2 regions of the Porphyromonas crevioricanis genome follow, and region 2 is predicted to be linked to the other one. Evidence: riboswitches for the same ligand, from Rfam matches in the RefSeq annotation. Region 2 holds a riboswitch; the other holds the start of a gene.

Region 1 (7,578 bases), 260 kb from region 2:
TTCACGAATTTCCATAATAGGATTTTTGTATTGGGTTTATCGATGATCAATGATAAAATCCAGACTTTTGTACCTGAGCTTGGCCGGTGCGAACTCTTACTCACACCGTTGCACCGGCGCAAGCATCGGGTAGCACATCTGTGTGGTTTTTTCAGATGCTTTGGAGAGGTTCACCAGGAACTCCTCCCCAGTCTTTCGTGGTTTGGGGAGCAAAGAGGTGGAGGTTTCCCTTCCCTCTTTGCTTTCTTTCCTATCTTATACGTATTGTTTACTTAAAACAGGCTGCGGTAAATTGCCTCTATCTCATCTACAGACAGCTCCACATAGTTGTTGTTGAGCAATCTTTGTTGAGTTTGCAAAACACTTTCGGCAAATCCTCGTACTTCTTCGTCCTTCATGCCATACTCACGAAGAGGTTTCTTGGCAATCAAACGACCTAGCAAGTCATCCATGCGCTCATACACAACCGAAGCCTCACAGCCTAATGCTGCAGCCAGTTTTTCGTTGAGCTCAACAATTGATCCTTGAGGTTTCTTAGCTTGATAGGCCTTGAACACAGTCGTAAAGAACTGGTAGTTGGATTCTCCGTGTGGCACGTGGTAGTTACCTCCCAGAGGGTAAGAAAGAGCATGCACGGCTCCTACTCCGGCATTGCCAAATGCGATTCCGGCAATGTTGGCAGCCATGAGCATATCTCCCATTCTTTCATAGCGGTATTCTTCGCCTTTGGCAGCAACGCCCTTGAACACATCTAATATGGTATTCATGGCTGTAAGGCTGCACATACGAGTGTAAACGTTAGCCTTAGGAGATACATATGATTCCACAGCATGAATGAGGGCATCGATAGAGCTGGCGGCCCAGAACTTGAAAGGCAAACCGCGTAGCAATTCGGGAATGATCACAGCATGATCGGCCAATATGGCGTCATCAGCCAAGCCCATCTTGGTATGACGGCTCTTGATCTCGGCGATGGAGATATTGGTTACTTCACTACCTGTACCAGAGGTTGTAGGAATGATTACCAATTCTTTCTCTTTCACCAGAGGAATTTTCTTGTCGAAAGCAGGGAGGACGTCTTCGCCCAAACCTTTCAGCACAAACAATTTGGATATGTCGATCACCGTACCACCGCCAACAGCGATTACACGGTCGAAGTCAGTACCCTTGGTATCCCGCAGGATGGCATTCATCATTTCGTCGTTTGGCTCACCCAAACCATACTTCTCCTGCATCACAAACTTGCATTTCAGACCGAGATTGGCCATGAAAGGTTCGTGGAGGAAAGCATTGGTAATAACCAAGTCACGCTCACCGAGATTGAACCCCTTGGCAAATTCGGCAAAATTGTCAAATTCGTGAATGACTGTACCTAACTTGAATAGTTGCATATCAATATGTGGTTTATATCATGAATCTAAAATCTGCATCAGGCCATCGGGAAACGTTTGGCAAACTCTGCTTCCAGATCCGAGCGGAACTGGGGATGAGCCACCGCAATGAGGGCTTTAGCTCTTTCTTTTAGTGATTTTCCTCGCAGATGTGCTATGCCGTATTCGGTAACCACGTAGTCTACATCACAGCGAGATGTCGTGACAGCAGAACCCGCAGCCAGAAGAGAAACGATGCGGGAAGTGGTCCCTTTTTTTGCCGTCGAAGGCATAGCCATAATGCTTACCCCATGATCGGCCATTGCTGCGCCACGTACGTAATCGACTTGACCTCCGGTACCGCTGAACTGTGTGAGACCGATGGTTTCACTGGCTACTTGCCCCATGAGGTCTACCTCAATACAGCTATTGATGCTGATAATCTTGTCGAGCTGCATGACAGTGGTCGGGTTGTTCACCCAATCCACAGGTGCAAGATCTACATCGGGATTGTGGTCTACAAAATCGTACAGGGCTTTTGTCCCCATCAAGAATGTAGCAGTGAGCTTTCCCTTGTGGATAGGCTTGACCTGGTTGGTAATCACACCATCCTTTACCAACTGCAATACCCCGTCGGAAAACATTTCTGTGTGAATACCCAAATCTTTCTTTTCGCCCAAAAAAACTAATACGGCATCGGGGATTGCCCCTATACCAAGCTGCAATGTGGCTCCATCGGGAATCAAGGAAGCGACATTGGCTCCGATAGCTTGCTCTACCTCTCCTATTTTGGGCAAAGGAATTTCGTAGAGAGGATAATCGGCCTCTACGATGTAATCTATCTGATCTACGTGTATAAAGTTGTCCCCTCCGACAAAAGGCATCTGCTTATTTACCTCTGCAATAACCATTTTGGCGCACTCGGCAGCCGGCTTGGTATAGTCGCAAGAAAGACCAAAGCTGCAGTATCCTTCTTCATTAGGTTCGGAGACCTGTATTACCGCTACATCCACTGGCAACAGACCATTTCGGAAATAACGAGGAACATCATAGAAGAAGGCCGGGAAAAAGTCTGCTCTACCCTCGGCTACGGCCTGGCGAGTATTCCCTCCTACAAAGTTGGTCACATGAGTGATATGCCCCTGCATCTCAGGGGCTGTATATGGCGCATTGCCCAAGCAAAGCATGTGGTAAATGCGCACATTGGAATATTGCTGATAATTATCGGCTATAGCTTGTGAACAAAGCTGAGGCACGGCTGCAGCATGTCCCATAACTACCAAGCTGTCGTTAGGGATGTGTTTTACAGCCTCCAGGGCACTAACAACTTTCGATTGATACGAGTTCTTCATACTTTTCAATGCGTCTTACCCATCAGGCGTTTGGCTTCACTCAAAAGACTATCGCTTACCCCCCCGCCTAATACGACTCGGAGATTGGACTGAGGAAAAGAATTGGCAAAGGCTCCCCCTATCAAGGACTCCAACGTATCCAGGGCAGCGGGGCAAAAGCGACACGAACCTAAAAACTCCACAACTACCGTACCATCTGGGCGGATAGATTTTAGCTGAACGTCTCCGCTATGATTCATCAGAGATGGCCGGACATCACGGTCCAACACCTCCTTGATCTCCGATTCGGTCGGTAGTTTTCGGGTCATCGTCTTCTATCTTAAGAGTTTTTGAATATTATTACTTATCCAAAGAGGTATCAATACGAGCAATCTCTCTTGCCATTTGTTTCTTGGCTTCCAAGTTGCCTTGACGAGAAATCATGATGCGTTGGGCTTGAGGAGAACCGGCTCCGTGCATAGACTCCGTACGGTAGCCGACAGCTGCAGTACCCAATGTCATATTCTCGATCAGTCGCAGGATACGCATTCTATTGGTTGTATCTTTTCCTACAGCTCCCTTGAGATACTTTTTCACCACTGGGCCAAGCTCCGGATCACGCAGGTCTTGCTCAGATGGCATGGTTACCATCAGACCTCCAGCGATATCTTCGGCCAGGCGGGCAATCTCATATGGCAGACGTGTAACATTCTGCTTACAAACATTCGCCAGAAGCAAGTCGATCAGATAGTTACCGGATGCAGTAGGTTTACCTTCGGAAGAACAAGCAATACCGCAAGCGTAGAGTGTTTCATTCAGATGTATCATCTCTATCAACTTGTCCTTGATGTGAGATACTTTAGGCACACCGTTGTATTCGGCGGCCAAAGCAGCAGCTCCAATGAGCACATCTCCCACACCCACTTTGCAGCCTCCGTAGCTTTGACGATGATAGCCGGCAAATCGTTCTACCATCATACCTGCATATTGGTATTCCTTACACATGAAGACGCGTTCGTTGGGTACAAACACATTGTCGAATACTACCAAAGCTTCGTGTCCTCCGAATGTGGGGTTACCGAGATCTATTTCGGCTCCGGCTTCTGTCTTACGAGTGTCACAGCTCTGGCGACCATAGATCATAAACAGACCTTCCGTGTCACCGGGAACGGCAAATGAAACAGCATAATCCTTGTCACCTTCTTTCATGGCAACAGTAGGCATGATCAAGTGCTCATGAGAATTGACAGCTCCAGTCTGGTGAGCCTTGGCTCCACGTACGACAATACCGTCTTCGCGCACTTCCACGATATGCAGATACATATCCGGGTCTTCCTGTTGAGAAGGAGATAGGCCACGGTCCCCTTTGGGGTCAGTCATTGCCCCGTCTACTACGAGGTCGTTGTCCTGAACATATTTGAGATATTCTACGAAACGAGCGTGGTAGCTTGTTCCAAGCTCCTGATCCATTTCATATGTAGTAGAGTAGATTGCATTGAAAGCATCCATCCCTACGCAGCGTTGGAAGCAAGAAGCAGTCTTCTGACCGAGCAGACGCTGCATCTTTACCTTATTCTTGAGGTCTTCGGTAGACTGATGCAAGTGACAAAAGCGATTGATACGCTTGCCAGTAAGATTGGAAATGGCGGTCATCACCTCTTGATATTCAGGCTTCTCAGCCAACTCATAGGTCATGGCCACAGAGTTGAGTGAAGGACGAATCATGGGGTGATCAACAGGGTTCTCAATGCGCTCTCCCATGAAATACACCTTCAGGTTGAGTTTGCGCATGCTCTCAATGTACTCTTGACTTGTCATCATAATAGCACTGTTTTTTGTTGATTCGTATTACAAAGTGATTTAGATCGTTCGATCGAGACCGGGTGACAAGGACAATCTACCTGTGAGGAAAAATGATTCTTCCTCAAAAGGGATAGAGTTTCGGACAGCCATTAACCTTGTCCTCAAACTCTCTATAGGCTGCGACATCCCACAGCGCATTATGCCCCAAACGGCCATAACGCAACTGCGACTTGTATCCAAGCGCATAGACTACTCTTGTCTTGTATTGACTAAAAAAACATCACTCTCGTTACCCTTCACCCCGAGTTGCTGAGAGCTGCTTGCCTTGGCAGGTTTTCTGACTTGTTCGAGATAGCAACGGCCTTCCCTCCTTCCTTGAAAGCGGAGCCTGGGATAAAAACACCCGGGGCGCGGAAGTGGCCGGTGAGATTGCTGCTTCTTGTTTTTCGAACTTACAGCTGAGGGGACAGTCCCGGACTTTCACCGGATTCCCTATTACAACGCAACAGTGGTTACTGCTACGCTCACCAAAGCGACACAAAGGTATGTATTATATTCAAAAGACCAAACCTTCTCCCTCAAAGCAGGAAAAAGTCTCATATCAAGAAGACTTGCTTTGTTCTCAATCCAGAATCTTTCCATAAATCAATCACAATAGGGACGAAAGAGCTCGTGTTTATACACCTATTATATAATAGGTAGAGTTGCACAATCATGAGGCTGTCGTGTTGTTAATACCTTCTTTATATCATGCATAAGTTTTCCACTTCGTTTTTCGGACTTGTCCGGAACCTATGATATATTTCCTTGAGTGTTTCTTTGTGCTTTTTTCTGTGTTTTATTGTGTTCTGTTTGCGGTGCATTTTCTGCTCGGATCGGGGGCTTTTTATTGGGTTTTTCCGATCTTTTTTTGATGCTGATGGGAGCCGATTTTGATTAACACGGGAGAGAATGAAAATTCTCTCCTGAGAAAAAAATTGCTCTCTCCTGTGTTAGCAAAAATTCTCTCCTGAGAGAATTTTGACCCCTTTAGAATGCCCTGTTCATCGGTGTTTTGATAGACCTATACAAGACGTATAAAAAGGGGTATATCTGTTAGTTTGCAACAGTCTCTTTTCTTTTCTTTTCTTTTTTGTCGTTTTGTCTGCGACTGTATTTTTACAAAATGTGTTGGTTTTAGCGAAGAGAAATACCCCTCTGGGAATTCGTTTGAGACCTATCGTGTGTATCTTCAAAAAAGAAAGAGTACCGCCAAAATATATTTGACGGTACCCTCGTGTTGTTTGCTTATCTTTTTGCGATGGAGAAGAAAGCCCCCTCAATCACAACTGAATTTGTTTTTCCAAAGTCAGCTCACTGAACGACCAGTTTGTGAGACAACTTGCCGACTTGTAGCAAGTAGCTGCCTGGAGCAAATTGTGTGAGGTCGATACGTGCAGCTCCGTTGGCATCTGTCATGCTTCGGAGCAGTACCTGTCCATTTAGCTCCATCAGCAACAGTTCTGCATTCTTGTCGGCTCCGGAAATTTCCACATAGTCGTCTGCCGGATTGGGATAGAGTTGTATTCCTGTTTTCCTAACATCATTGATTCCCTCAGTCTTGGCAAACTCTGCAATGATTTCTGTATCTGTAGTGACTACAAACTTCATGCTCTGCATTATGTCTTCGCCATTGGCAGTCAGTTTTGAGAGCTTGATATTGTCTGCTTGAGGCTTGGCGAGTACCGTGAGTTCTGTACCTGTAGGAACTGATTTGAGCTGATCGTTTGTGTAGCCAGCAATTTCAATTTTCCCCAGAGCATTGCTGCGAAGTTTCACTTGATGTCCTTTTTGGACAAAAATTGCTTTCACAACAACATCCGACTTTACTACAAAAGATTTTTTGCGTGTAATATCTTCATTACCGGCTTTGATAGATTCCAATGTATAGCCTTTGCTTTTGTTTGGTTGGGCCTTTACGGAGAGAGTTGTTCCGTATGGCACCTCGTTAAGATTCTCGAAGCCTGTTATCTCCAAACTACCTTCTCCTTGGCAGATTCCACTGACTACAAATGTGTTTTGCGCCTGAGCTTGATTTAGATAAACAGCCGGATCGGTTTCGTATATGGCAAAGACTTCATATTTATCTTCCTCTTTGGCTGCGATGTCGGAAGTGTAGGTAAGTTCCTTTACTTCGGCCACAACTTCTCCATTTCGCCTTATCTGATAGCCTTTTATGATGGGTAGAACAGCCAGACCCTTGCTACCGGCAGCGACATCGGTAATGGGTTGCTGCAACTTTTTGCTGCTATTTGTAATGAGCAAACGAATAGCCATATAGTTTTTTCCGAAAGTTTTTACTTTGGAATGCTCCAATGAATAAAATCCTTTCCCCTTATCATTTGTGTCCGGATTCCAGAATAGGGCTGATTCACTTGTGGCATACTCATCTCGACTGCCTTCGGCATAAGCGATGCCTGCAGGAGTTGGCAGCTCATTGTCGGTAACAAAGCCTACAAAGAAGGTTCCCAGGGGATCAACAACGAAAGGTTCGGGAAGAATAATCGGTACCCATTGGCCGGGTTGCCAGTCATTAGGTACTCGTGTTTTGATGATAGTAGGCTTGTAGCCTTCTTCGTAGGCAGGGTCATAGGCTGATAGGTAGGCGTAGATATTCGTACCGGCCTTTGTTGGCAGCATGCTTACTTGGTTTACATATAGTTGGTTGTGATTCCCTACTGCACGGAACGGCATCCCCTTGAAAGGCCAGCTCTCACGATAAGTGAGTTGTGTTAGAGGCCAAGTGTCGTGAGTTCCCTGCGGTCTGTACTCTACGGGCAAGGGCTTAAACTCAATATCGTTTCCAGATCCTATTTTTGACCATTCAGCGCAGAGAATAGGCTTGTTCCAACTGAGATGTACTTTATCACCCTCTTTCGAGACTTTCACTCCTGCAACTTTTCTGTCTGCCAAGGTGTATGCAGCTACGATGGGAGACCAAGCTGTCTCTACAGGGCTGTCACCTTCTTTGTATAATGCCCTCACTTGGTAGTCCGTCATCCCATTGATCACATCGTTTGCATTGAATTGATCTT
Region 2 (7,578 bases):
CTGTTTCAGTAGACTTTGTATTCTATTTGTATCCTACTAATGGTCTGATTGATATTCTATACGCAAATGTATGTATATCCAAGAAATGTTCTATATTTGCGGTCGCAAAGGGGGGTATTAGCTCATCTGGTAGAGCGCAACACTGGCAGTGTTGAGGTGAGCGGTTCGAGTCCGCTATACTCCACGAAAGAGTTTGGGTGCAGGTCGCAGCATGCGGTTTGCACCCTTTTTTTTATACCTGAATTGGAGCCAGACTCTTCTGTATAAAATTCTTCTTTGGCTCCTTGAAATGATTGCACGATCTCTGCTAAAAAAAGTCCCCAGGATAGTTCTCCGAGCGGCAACTTTTATTTGTTTTCTTTTGTTTGGTTGTGCGTTATTGTGTTTTCTTTTTGCTGTGCTTTTCCTACTCAAATTGGGGCTATTTTGATCGTTTTTTTCCTCTCTTTTTTGATGCTCATGGGAGACGTTTTTTGCTGCGCATGGAGAAAAGGAAATTTCTCTCCTGAGAAAAAAATTTCTCTCTCCTGTGTTAGCAAAATTTCTCTCAGGAGAAAATTTGACCCTGCTGAAATACCCTATTCATCGCTGTTCTGGAAGCCTCACACAAGAGGGGTAAAAGAGAGCTAATCTTCTGTGTGTACAGTCTGTTTTTTTCTCTCTCTTCTCGGCTTTTATTGCAATCTGAATTTTACAAAATATATCTATTCCAACTACAAGAATGTAGGAGCTTCTTGATAACCCTTGAAGAATGCGTGAGCCCAAAACCTCCGCACACGAAACTCTTTTGATTCGTTATGTCTGGTACGTCATAGAGGAAGTCTGTGCGAAGGTCTCTGTAAGCAAAGAAAAAGCCTGCGACAAGGAGAGGAAACTTCTCTTGTGTCACAGGCTTCTTTATTTAGTGCAAACTTATTCGCCTAAGTAGATCTTTCCAGTGTATCGCAAGCCTTGTGTGTCGGTCACGATGTAGAGATATAGCCCTGTGGGAAGGGAGGAGAGATCGACAGAGGTTTTGTCCTCCATATTGCCGACCCATACTTGTTCAGCTTTCATATTGTACAGAGCCAATGTCTTTAGGTTTGTCTTTTCCCATCGTAGAAGATTGTCCTTAGCAACAAAAGCCCATTCCTTGGGCAAGAAAGGATTATTTGTCAGACCTTCGACATTTAGCATCTGGTCTGCTCGGAAGCAATCTTTTGCTGTGACATTCTCTTGAGGAAGGATTAGGTTGTCGTACAAGTCCTGTTGTGGACGAGGGTCGTGATAGACAACTTGGTCATCCTGCAGGAAACAAAGCAGAGAGGCTCTATGATAGATATTAAAAAGATGTTGCCCCGGAGCTTTTTCTTTGAGCATAGAAGCTGATGTGGGTATGAGCCGAACATAAGTAAATCCGAAGCCTTCCATAGCTCCTATTCCATCTACCCATTTAACACCGAAAGAGGAGTTGTTTTTGAAGGAAATTGTTCGTCTCCACCTCCCTGCGATATACTCATAATTATAGTCCTTGAATTGAGGTCTTGTTGCATCATTTCCCCATACTCGATCGTATGCCGTTTGTGGTTTTTCGTACAGGTTGAAATCATATAGGATACGCTCTTGATCGGGATTAGGAAGAGACCCTGTGTCTGAATTGTCTCCTTTTTCTATGAAATTGAAAGGAGCTACATTCCCTGCCCAATGCCAACCTCCAAATTCCCAGAATGTGTTGGGATAGGTCTCCGGATCAGAAAGCCCTTGTGGTATACGTAAGTAAACAACCCCCTTGTCTTGACGAATAGCCCCCCAGTAGTTTGTTTCGTTCGCGATAAATCTATCGTCTTTGGTACAATAGACTTTTTTGTAGTTCAACTGATTGATTGTCGTATCTCCATTTATAAATATATAGGAAAAGAAGAGCCCTTCGGGGGACTTTGCTCCCTCAGAAGGTATGACGTGCTTACTCATTTGGCAGCTGTTCACCCAAATCGTACCATCACGGAGAGGAAATTCCATGATTTGGTAATTTTCATCTGTTGGCTTCTCGCCCATTTCTTCTTGTGCCCTAGTTGTCACAGGCACAACGAGTAGTGCAATAAGCACTGCTAATAGTATTCGTGTTGTTTTCATAAGAAGGATGATTTATTGATTTCTAACTCAGTTGAGGAGTAGTGTTGTAGAAACTCTCTGTCTGAAAACAAAAAAAACATGGCTAAAATCAACCAATGCTGTTATTGATAGGTTTGCTCTTATCTTGTTGTCTTTTGATACGGCTTTGCGCTTAGACTAACAATTCTACTCACGCTTGTAAGTCTCTCATTTGGCATTGCTGTCAGATATCCCCTGATGCCAAAGTTAGTAAAATAACAACTACCCGCCAATTTGTTTTCGGTAGATACTTATTTCGGTATCGAGCCTAACTAAGCAGATTGCTTTAGTCCGGCATAGTTCATTTTATTGTATACCTTTGTGGCGATGGTGTTCCCTAATTCGGCTTTTGTCGGATTGGGATTAAAAGGGAATCGGGTGAAAATCCCGGGCAGACCCGCTGCTGTAAGTTGCGTTTGAGCCGCAGGCATTATGCCACTGTAGGAGGATTCTTTGTCTCGTATGGGAAGGCGCTTGTTTTGGTGAAGCAACGAAGCCAGAAGACCTGCATCGTCTGTTTCTGCGGCTTCGAGGTTAAGCTAAGGATATGCGTCCTGTATATCCTCTCAAAATCCCCCCGAGGAAGATCGTCCCGCTCGCAGACGGGAGACTCTGTGTTCTCGACCTGCCATAGTCGAGTCGCTTAGTGGATTTCGGAAAGCCTCTGTCTGTGCATGCTGTGGGATGAGCTCCATGGTCGTTGTCAGGCAAGAGGCTTTCTCTTTTTAGAGAAGAGACATGAGGTAGTTTGCACAATAAGTCTCGTAGCGTGATTTTCGGAGGATAATTGCCTCCTACCTGTTGCCACAAAATTTCTCCTCCCATGCAAACTCTCAGAATAGAGGGACTTGCGCAAAAGATCGTTGTATCGTATATGACCAAGCCCGAATGTCGAAAATAACGCAGCAAGAGCCGCGTTGTGCAACGGTCTCTAAAAGATTGCTTGCTATCTTTGCAGTTGTAAGTAATAAATAATGTGTACACAAGGCAGGCTTGACTGACTCCTGCTTGTGTGTCGATGGGGTTTTACCACGGAAAAGAGCGTATGACAAAGAAATTCAAGCGTACACTGATCACCACGGCCTTGCCTTATGCCAATGGCCCTGTTCATATCGGACACTTGGCCGGAGTATATGTACCGGCAGATATCTATGCGCGTTACCTGCGATTGCGAGGGAGCGAAGTACTTTTGATAGGAGGGTCGGATGAGCATGGAGTCCCCATTGCTCTGAAAGCCAAAGCCGAAGGGGTAAGTCCCCAACAAGTGGTAGATCGCTACCATACCCTCATCAAAGAGAGCTTCGAGCGATTTGGTATTGGTTTCGATGTCTACGGTCGCACCACCAGTGATACGCACCGTCGTACAGCGGGTGAGTTTTTCCGAAAACTCTATGAGAAAGGAGAGTTTGTAGAGCAGACTACAGAGCAGTATTACGACCCCGAGGCAAAGCAGTTCTTGGCCGATCGTTATATCACGGGTACCTGCCCACACTGTGGAAACGAGCGGGCTTATGGTGATCAGTGTGAGGCTTGTGGTACATCGCTCAATGCTACTGATTTGGTGAACCCCAAAAGTGCCATTAGTGGTTCGGTACCGGAGTTGCGCAGTACCAAACACTGGTATTTGCCTTTGGACAAACATGAGTCATTCCTCAAAAAATGGATCCTGGAGGATCATCGAGAATGGAGAAGTAATGTCTATGGTCAGTGTAAGAGTTGGATAGACATGGGACTGCAGCCAAGAGCTGTGAGTCGCGATTTGGATTGGGGAATACCGGTGCCTGTGGAAGGAGCCGAAGGTAAAGTTTTGTATGTCTGGTTCGATGCCCCTATCGGCTATATTTCCAATACCAAAGATTTGCGTCCTGATGATTGGGAAACCTGGTGGAAAGATCCGGAGACCAGGCTGCTGCACTTCATAGGGAAAGACAATATCGTATTCCACTGTATTGTTTTCCCCGCTATGTTGAAAGCCGAAGGCTCCTATATCTTGCCGGAGAATGTTCCTGCCAACGAGTTCCTCAATTTGGAGGGAGATAAGATCTCTACCAGTCGAAATTGGGCTGTTTGGTTGCATGAGTATCTGGATGAATTTCCCGGCAAGCAGGATGTTCTGCGCTATGTCCTTACTGCCAATGCTCCGGAGACTAAGGACAATGATTTCACATGGAGCGATTTCCAGGCTCGTAACAACAATGAGTTGGTTTCCGTTTTGGGCAACTTTGTAAACCGTGCATTGGTCTTGACACAGAAATACTATGATGGAGTGGTGCCGGCTGCTGGTTCGCTTGATGATTATGACCGGGAGACATTGGCAGAAGTTCGCAGGCTCAAGGAAGAGATAGAGCAACGGTTAGATGCTTTCCATTTCCGTGATGCCCAAAGAGAAGCCATGAATATGGCTCGTGTGGGGAATAAATATCTGGCTGATACCGAGCCTTGGAAATTGATCAAGACCGATCCGGAGCGTGTTGCCACGATTATGTATGTAGCCATACAGATCACGGCCAATCTGCGGATTGCTTTTGCTCCATTCTTGCCCTTTAGTGCGGATAAGATTGGAGAAATGCTTGCAATGCCGATTGATAGACTTGATTGGGATCTTCTGGGTCGGGAAGACTTGATCCCGGCCGGTCATTGCCTGGGGAAGGCAGAATTACTTTTTGAGAAAATAGAAGATGCCGTGATAGAGGCCCAGTTACAGAAACTGGCTGCAACCAAGGAGAGCAACAATTTGGCTGCTTGGCAACCCAAGCCGATAGCTGCGGAATGCAGTTTTGACGACTTCCTTAAGTTGGACATAAGGGTTGGTACCGTGTTGGAGTGTACCAAGGTTCCCAAAGCAGATAAGTTGTTGCAGTTCCGTATCGATGATGGTTTAGGAGGGCGGACTATCGTATCGGGTATCGCCCAATATTATCAACCGGAGGATTTGGTTGGCAAACAGGTCTGTTTTATAGCTAATTTCCCACCCCGCAAATTGCGAGGTATCATGTCGGAAGGAATGATTCTGTCGGCAGAATATCCCGATGGAAAGCTGCGAGTGATTGGACCTACGGAGCCTATAGAGCCAGGCTGTACGGTCGGCTAAAACGAATTTTGATCCTCTCTTTTGCTGCAAATGTCCGGCTTATCTCACATACCGCAGTTTGATCCTCGTCGCATCTATCTCTTTCTGAGAGAAGAGATAGACCAAGCCGTGAGCGAGGTGGTGGATAGTGGTACTTATATAGGAGGGGAGGCAGTTGGTCATTTCGAGCAGCAGTTAGCCTCTTTTGTAGGAGAAGGGAAGGAATACCGAGCTGTTTCTTGTGCCAATGGTACTGATGCTTTGGCTTTAGCTCTCAGCCTTTCCCGTTTGAAGCCCGGTGACGAAGTATTGATGCCTTCGCATACCTACGTTGCAGCGGCAGAAATGGCGGTAAGCCAGGGGCTGATACCTGTATGGGTAGATGTAGAAAAGGAGGGATACAATGTGGATCCCGATCCGGAGCATTTGGAGGCTTGTATGAGCAGGCGAACCAAGGCAATGGTAGCCGTGAACATATATGGTATGCCTGCTGCCTGGCCTCGTCTGAAAGACTTCTGCCACAACCATGGCTTGTTGTTGATAGAGGATAATGCACAAGGCTTGGGAGGAAGTCTTGATGGTAAAGCCTTAGGAAGTTGGGGTGATGTCTCTACGCTTAGCTTTTTCCCGACCAAACCTCTCGGTTGTATGGGAGACGGAGGGGCTGTGCTCGGACCTTCATCAGACGATATGCAGCGTATCGCCATGCTGGCTCGGCATGGGCAGCAGGGAAAGTATAACTATATAGAACCTGGGCGTAATAGTCGCTTGGATGCTTTGCAAGCGGCAATCCTGAGTGTCAAGTTGCGGTATTTGTCTCAGATGCAGCATTTCGTACGGGTGATTGCTCGGAGCTATGCCGAGGCTTTATCGGACATAGAAGGTTTGCTGTTACCCCAGTGCAGCTTGCTCCCGAATGCCCAGCCTTCGTGGCACTTGTTCACGATACGAGTCTTAGGAGGTCAAAGAGATGCTCTTCGAGCGTTCTTGTCTGACCGGAGAATTGCTGCAGGCCTTTATTACCCCACTCCACTACACCGAGTGCCGTGTTACGCTCGGATAGCTTCGCCCCATAGTTCTCCTTGTATCGAGACAGATCGCCTGAGCGAAGAAATACTATCGCTTCCTATTTTCCCCTTGATGAGAGAAGAGGAGTGCGAGCGTGTGGTAGATGCTGTGCGTAGCTTTTTTATGATCAATAGATAAGGAAGAATTAACTCGGATTTGTGATAGAGTTATGAATCAAAATATGGAGCCTGATTGCAGAGGGATTGTGCGTTTTGCCATCGTAGGCTGTGGCCACATTGGCAAGCGGCATCTCGAAATGGTCAGTAGAGATCCCCGAGGGTGCGTTGTCGCTCTTTGTGATGTGAGAGATCGGGCAGAGCTGAATCTACCCGAAGAAGCTGCTCAGCTGCCTTTCTTTCAGTCTATTGAGGAACTCCTTTCATCGGGTTTGGATATAGATGTGGTATCTATATGTACACCTAATGGTCTGCATGGACATATGGGTTGTTTGGCTTTGTCTGCAGGTTATCATGTCCTTATTGAGAAGCCTATTGTGCTCGACCTGCATGAGGGTGAGCTTTTGCGAGAAGCTGCTACCCAAAGCAAACGGCGGATATTCGGGGTCCTGCAGAATAGATATACTCCCTCTTCTATATGGCTTAAAAACTTGATAGGGAGCGGCCGTTTGGGTAAGGTGTATGATGTGCGAATGGATTGTTTGTGGAACCGGGATGAGCGTTACTATCTTCCTCGCAACTGGCATGGTACAGCCGATATGGATGGCGGGACATTATTTACCCAGTACTCCCATTTCGTCGATTTACTCACTTGGTGGTTTGGTCCAATTGATAAGTTGCGCTTTGCCGATTTTGCCAATTACAGCCATGGCAATCTGATTGATTTTGAAGATAGCGGAGAAGTAGCATTTGATTTTGTTTCCGGAGCTAAGGGGAGACTTAGCTATTCGACAGCTGTCTATGGGCGGAATATGGAGATAGCCCTCACGGTATTGTCGGAGAAGGGTTGCATCCGTCTTGGAGGGGCTTTCCTGAATGAGATACAGCACTGCGAAGTGGCCGGTTATCAGGTGCCCAAAATGCCGGTTTCCGCACCAGGCAACCAATATGGCGGATATTCGGGTAGTGCGCAGAATCATCATTTGGTGATTCGGCATGTGGTAGCCTCTCTATTGGGAGAGGAAGCCGAGGTTGTGGGCCTGGAGGATGGTTTGGGAGTTGTGCGTACGATACAGCAGATTTATGATCATCCAGCTTATAGGTCATACAGTAAGAAATCAGGTAAATAATTTAGGAAGTTGAATATGAGTAGATTTATTTTGTTTTGTCGCTCCCTTATCGCTGCTTGGGGTG

Evidence for each region. A riboswitch is a leader RNA that binds a small molecule or an ion and turns the genes downstream of it on or off. The one in region 2 is predicted to bind cobalamin.
Region 1: another riboswitch for cobalamin. It lies ahead of DQN70_RS09030 (4-hydroxyphenylacetate 3-hydroxylase family protein); the one in region 2 lies ahead of metG (methionine--tRNA ligase).

The regions. Positions count from the first base shown of each region.
Region 1 is NZ_LS483447.1:2,032,941-2,040,518, reverse strand. It holds gene DQN70_RS09050 (aldehyde dehydrogenase family protein) at 1-15, opposite strand, end outside; gene DQN70_RS09045 (4-hydroxybutyrate dehydrogenase) at 273-1,391, opposite strand; gene DQN70_RS09040 (acetyl-CoA hydrolase/transferase family protein) at 1,430-2,722, opposite strand; gene DQN70_RS09035 (NifU family protein) at 2,728-3,030, opposite strand; gene DQN70_RS09030 (4-hydroxyphenylacetate 3-hydroxylase family protein) at 3,062-4,522, opposite strand; cobalamin riboswitch at 4,815-5,051, opposite strand; gene DQN70_RS09025 (T9SS type A sorting domain-containing protein) at 5,858-7,578, opposite strand, start outside.
Region 2 is NZ_LS483447.1:155,710-163,287, reverse strand. It holds tRNA gene DQN70_RS00730 (tRNA-Ala) at 112-184, shown strand; gene DQN70_RS00725 (T9SS type A sorting domain-containing protein) at 913-2,112, opposite strand; cobalamin riboswitch at 2,444-2,657, shown strand; gene metG (methionine--tRNA ligase) at 3,149-5,221, shown strand; gene DQN70_RS00710 (DegT/DnrJ/EryC1/StrS family aminotransferase) at 5,252-6,406, shown strand; gene DQN70_RS00705 (Gfo/Idh/MocA family protein) at 6,438-7,514, shown strand; gene DQN70_RS00700 (bifunctional metallophosphatase/5'-nucleotidase) at 7,530-7,578, shown strand, end outside.